2 linked regions of the [Eubacterium] eligens ATCC 27750 genome follow. The protein of the gene in region 1 interacts with the protein of each later gene in a pairwise test. Links are inferred from orthologs where the notes say so. Each region holds a gene or a part of one and is shown on either strand. Other genes may lie near its edges.

What was found.
Region 2: the proteins of tpiA (region 1) and pepT interact in binary tests that used the Escherichia coli proteins (3 or more experiments, as listed by UniProt). The link is inferred for [Eubacterium] eligens ATCC 27750 from one-to-one orthologs.

Annotation. Positions count from the first base shown.
Region 1 is NC_012778.1:1,199,117-1,202,042, reverse strand. Bases 47-2,892 are described here. They hold tpiA (triose-phosphate isomerase), read left to right. Parts: upstream 47-1,017; coding sequence 1,018-1,767; downstream 1,768-2,892. Other genes in these bases: gpmI (2,3-bisphosphoglycerate-independent phosphoglycerate mutase), read left to right, coding at 1,889-2,892; EUBELI_RS05760 (phosphoglycerate kinase), read left to right, coding at 47-799. In the rest of the region: more of EUBELI_RS05760, read left to right, coding at 1-46; more of gpmI, read left to right, coding at 2,893-2,926. UniProt on the Escherichia coli protein: Involved in the gluconeogenesis. Catalyzes stereospecifically the conversion of dihydroxyacetone phosphate (DHAP) to D-glyceraldehyde-3-phosphate (G3P).
Region 2 is NC_012780.1:93,571-96,575, forward strand. What follows is about bases 23-2,947. They hold pepT (peptidase T), read left to right. Parts: upstream 23-840; coding sequence 841-2,055; downstream 2,056-2,947. Other genes in these bases: EUBELI_RS10915 (DUF2798 domain-containing protein), read left to right, coding at 241-732; EUBELI_RS10925 (metallopeptidase domain-containing protein), read right to left, coding at 2,138-2,947. Outside these bases: more of EUBELI_RS10925, read right to left, coding at 2,948-3,005. UniProt on the Escherichia coli protein: Cleaves the N-terminal amino acid of tripeptides.

The DNA of each region.
Region 1 (2,926 bases):
TTCTAAGGATTTAGCTTCTATTGCAGATGTATTTGTTAATGATGCATTTGGTACAGCTCACAGAGCGCATTGTTCTAATGTAGGTGTTACACAGTTTGTTGATACAGCTGTTGTTGGATATCTTATGCAGAAGGAAATTGATTTCCTTGGAAATGCAGTTAATAATCCTGTAAGACCTTTCGTTGCAATTCTTGGTGGTTCAAAGGTTTCTTCTAAGATTTCAGTTATCAATAATCTTCTTGATAAGGTTGACACACTTATTATCGGTGGTGGTATGTCTTATACATTCCAGAAGGCACATGGTGGTAATGTAGGTAAGTCATTAGTAGAGGATGATTATCTTGATTTTGCTAAGGAAATGATGAAGAAGGCTGAAGAAAAGGGCGTTAAAATGCTTATTCCTATCGATACAGTTGTAGCTAAGGAATTCAGCAATGATTCTCCTTCACATGTCGTAGAAGCAGGACATCAGGCAGATGATGACATGGGTATGGATATTGGACCTAAGACATGTGAGCTTTACAAGGAAGCTTTAAAGGATGCCAAGACTGTAGTATGGAATGGACCAATGGGAGTATTTGAATTCCCTAATTTCGCAGCAGGAACAATTGCTGTTGCAGAAGAACTTGCACAGCTTAAAGATGCTACAACAATCATTGGTGGTGGTGATTCAGCAGCTGCTGTTAACAACTTAGGATTTGGAGATAAGATGACACACATCTCTACAGGTGGTGGAGCATCTCTTGAATTCCTTGAAGGTAAAGAACTTCCAGGCGTAGTTGCAGCTAACGATAAGTAATTAATTTTACTGACATAGTTATATAATTATATTTTAATCCGGACCTTATTTTTGTTAAGTAGGGTCTGGATTTTTTGTTATTTATTTCACAAACTATACTTGAAATATGTACCAAAGTATGCTATTATCTATTTTACTAGGATAGTTATATCGGAATAATTTAATAGGATTGTCCATATATATGTTATTATGGATAATTTCCTGTGGGGAGGCGTAGAATGAGAAGAAAAGTAATAGCAGGCAATTGGAAGATGAATATGACACCAAGCCAGGCAGTTAAGCTCGTTACTGAATTGAGACCGAATGTTAATAATCCGGATGTTGATGTTGTGTTCTGTGTACCATCTATTGACATTGTACCTGTAGTGGAGGCAGTGAAAGGATCTAATATACATATTGGTGCAGAGAATGTATATTATCAGGAGAAAGGAGCATTTACCGGTGAGTTATCGCCTGAGATGCTTGTTGATGCCGGGGTAAGCCATGTTATCATAGGACATTCAGAAAGAAGAATGTACTTTAATGAAAGTAATACAGTGCTTAATCTCAAGATGCATAAGGTACTTGAACATGGAATTATCCCAATTCTTTGTTGTGGAGAGACACTTGAACAGAGAGAAAAAGGGATTACACTTGATTTCATTAAAGAACAGATAGTAGAAGCATATGTTGGTGTTACTAAAGAGCAGGTGCTTCATACAATAGTTGCTTATGAGCCAATCTGGGCTATTGGAACAGGAAAGGTTGCAACTACAGCGCAGGCACAGGAAGTATGTGGATTTATAAGAACTGTATTCGAAGAGTTATATGATAAAGAAACAGCGGATCAGATAAGGATTCTTTATGGAGGAAGTGTTAATGCTTCTAATGCAGCAGAGCTTTTTGCCCAGCCTGATATTGATGGTGGACTGGTAGGAGGTGCAAGTCTCAAGCCGGATTTTGCGGATATAGTTAATTATAATAAGTAAATAAGCATGAAAAGACCTTGTTTTGATGATAATATTCAAGACAAGGTCTTTGATTTTTTTTACAAATGTGCTATCATGCTATAGGCAATTAATTAGAATACATTTAAAGGAGAATCACATTATGAGTAAAAAACCAGTAGTTTTAATGGTACTTGATGGTTATGGTTTAAATGATAGAACAGAGGGTAATGCTATTGCTATGGCTAACACTCCTGTTATGGATAAGCTTATGAAGGAATGCCCGTTCCAGAAGGGATATGCTTCAGGACTTGCTGTAGGTCTTCCAGACGGACAGATGGGTAATTCAGAAGTTGGTCATATGAATATTGGTGCTGGTAGAATTATTTATCAGGATCTTACAAGAATTACTAAGGATATTGAAGATGGTACATTCTTTAAGAACGAAGAATTACTTGAGGCAATGGAGAACTGCAAGAAGAATGATTCGGATCTTCACCTTTTCGGACTTTTATCAGATGGTGGTGTTCACAGTCATTTAAGCCATGTATATGGACTTTTAGAGATGGCAAAGCAGCAGGGAGTGTCTAAAGTATATGTTCATGCGTTCCTTGACGGAAGAGATACACCTCCAGCTTCAGCTAAGGGATTTGTTGAGACACTTGAGAATAAGATGGCAGAAATCGGAGTTGGTAAGGTCGCATCTTTATCAGGTCGTTACTATGCAATGGACAGAGATAATAACTGGGACAGAGTAGAAAAGGCTTATGATTCACTTGTAACAGGTGATGGCATTAAGGCCGAGTCAGCTACACAGGCACTTCAGGAGTCATATGATAATGGTAAGACAGATGAATTCGTTGAGCCAACAGTTATCTGTAAAGATGGTCAGCCACTTTCATTAGTTAAGGCTAATGATTCTGTTATATTCTTTAACTTCCGTCCAGACCGTGCAAGAGAGATGACAAGAGCGTTCTGCGATGATAAGTTTACAGGATTTGAAAGAAAGACAGGATTTATTCCATTAACATTTGTATGTTTCAAGGATTATGATGAATCAATCCCTAACAAGAAGGTTGCATTCAAGAAAGAGATTATTAAGAACACATTTGGTGAATTCCTTGCTAATCATGGAAAGAAGCAGTTAAGACTTGCTGAGACAGAGAAATATGCACATGTTACATTCTTCTTTAATGGCGGT
Region 2 (3,005 bases), on another replicon or contig:
ATGACATTTTTTCGACACGAACGATATTAAAATGAATGTTTATTCTTCACTTTTTAATCACAATTTATTTATAAAGTTCTGGACTCAATTTTTAAAAAATCAAGTACTTGACATATTTATTAATTTTATGATACTATACCACGGCACAATTAAATATGGTTATATTGGAAACGACACATCCCCCGGATGATAACGAACAACACATGTTTTGCTTAAGTTATTATTAAGGAGGATTTTTTTATGCCAAAAAACAAGTTTCAGGATGTTATTTTCACAATTATTATGGCAACAATTATGGTCTATGGCATGGTCGTATACAATGTTGCCCTTAACACAGGTACTGTGAATGGTACTACTTTCTTAGCTGCAACGCATGAGCTCCCAATCATGGTTCCAATTGCATTCGTGCTCGAGTTCTTCGTTGTAGGAAAGATAGCTAAAATGCTTGCTTTCACTGTTATGCGTCCAACTGACAGACCACAGTTCATCACATATGCAATATCAATATGTATCTGCTGCATTATGTGTCCGATTATGAGTCTTGTAGCTACATTCCTTTTCAAAGAGCCATCCTTTGGCATGTGGGTTAAAACATGGGCAATGAACTTTCCTATGGCAATCTGCTATCAGATGTTCTATTGCGGACCACTTGTAAGACTTATATTCAGGGCAATATTTGTCAGAAAAAATGCTGAAGTCCCAGAAAACATGTGCGCTGTAGATACAGAATAATATTAACTATCAGGCAGGAGATTTTCTCCTGCTTTTTTATATATTACGGATATTCAGATAGAAAATGTGTTATTATATGAATATCAATCCAAAGAATGGAGAATTATCATGAAAGCCTATAAACGATTATTAAAATATGTCACTTTCCGTACACCAAGTGACGAAAACAGTGAAACAACTCCCTCATCTGCATGCCAGTTTGAGTTAGCCAGATTTGTAAAAAATGAGATGGAAGGATTGAATTTATCGGATATTGTACTTGACGATATGTGTTACCTGTATGGTAAGCTTCCGGCAACCAAAGGTTATGAAAATGCACCTGCTATCGGATTTATTGCACATATGGATACCGTGTCCGATTATTGCAATCACGATATTACACCTGTTATAACAGAGAATTTCAATGGTGAATCACTTACACTTCCTGCCGGGATAACTCTGTCTGTGCATGATTTTCCTCATCTTGGCACTCTTAAGGAACGCACACTTATCACATCAGACGGAAGCACTATACTTGGTGCTGATGACAAAGCAGGTATTGCTGAAATCCTGACTATGATAGAACATTTGCAGAAAAATGATATACCTCATGGAACAATATGCGTGGCATTCACACCTGATGAAGAAATCGGCAGGGGAGCTGAACATTTTAACATAGAACAGTTCGGTGCCAAATACGCCTACACAATTGACGGCGACACAGAAGGCGAGATTCAGTACGAAAACTTCAATGCATGCAAAGCTGATTTTCATATTAAAGGCTTCAATGTACACCCAGGTTCTGCCAAAGACACCATGATTAATGCCAGTCTTGTTGCAATGGAGATTAACAATGCACTTCCTGCTATGGAAACCCCTCGCGGCACAGAAGATTACGAGGGCTTCTACCATCTTGTCAGCATGTCTGGCGATGTCAGTGAGGCTTCGCTTAATTATATAGTAAGAGACCATAATAAGAATTTATTTGAAGCAAAGAAAAATACTCTGCGATTAATCGAAAAGAATATGAATGAAAAATGGGGCAAGGGAACTGTTACGCTCACCATTAAAGATCAGTATAAGAATATGTCCGAAATCATTGCGGGCTGCATGAATCTTATTGATAATGCAAAGAAAGCCTGTGAACTGGCTGATATAACACCGCTTATTCTTCCTATCCGAGGGGGAACAGACGGCTGTCAGTTAAGCTTCAAAGGACTTCCATGCCCTAACCTTGGAACTGGAGGACACGCATACCACGGTCCTTATGAACATATTACTGTTGAAGGCATGGATATGACCGTTGCTATGCTTGTTAAATTGGTTGGAACATTTACTGAATAATAACTATATTTTATAACACAAAACAGGAGTTAAGCTATTGACCTACTCCTGTTTTGTATTATCAGTTGCTATTCAGTTTTTATTACTTTCGTTTTGAAACAACATACATAACTGCTGCTGCAATACATCCAGCTAACGCAATAATTGCTATTACAAGCCATAATTTCCCATGATTTCTGTCCCCAGTGTTAATTGATGATGCATTTGTTTCATTTTCATCAAATGTATACTGGCTTATTGTTTCTGATTCTATCTGACTGATGGTCTCTGTTTCAGATTCTTTAATACTCTCTGTCTCCAGTTCTGTTCCTTTAATACTCTCTGTCTCTGTTTCTGTCTCTTTAATGCTCTCTGTCTCCGGTTCTTTAACAGTAAAATGTGCACTCGCTGTTCCACTCGATGAAGCAATACCTATAACATGCTCACCCGTCGATAATTTTTTTATTAAATCTGGATTAAGTGTTACAATAATACTTCCTGCTTTTACCGTATAATCCTTGTCTTTTACAAGCTCTCTGCCATCAAGTTCTACTTTTACGAAATCTGAAAATGCTGCATTAGACTTAAATGTAATTGCCTTATCGGAATTCTTATCAATTATACATTTATCACCAGCAATTATTTCTGGTGCCAGTTTCGATGTAACAACACTATCTTTGTCTATCTGCTTTGATGCATTTGAATCTGCAAAGTATTTTAAACATAAAGAGCAGTAATAATATTCAATATTACCTTCCTGAGTCACTGTAGCTGCTTTAGCTTCTACATGCTGTAACTTATGATTATCCTTATTTAATCCACCATATTCCTTATGACACACTTCACACACTGCACGATTGACGCATGTTGCCACTCCACCACTATGAATATGCTCTGGAATGCCACCCTTTATTTCAAATGTGAGTATATTATTCTCGATTGAATTGACACTGATATAAATATCTCCGTAA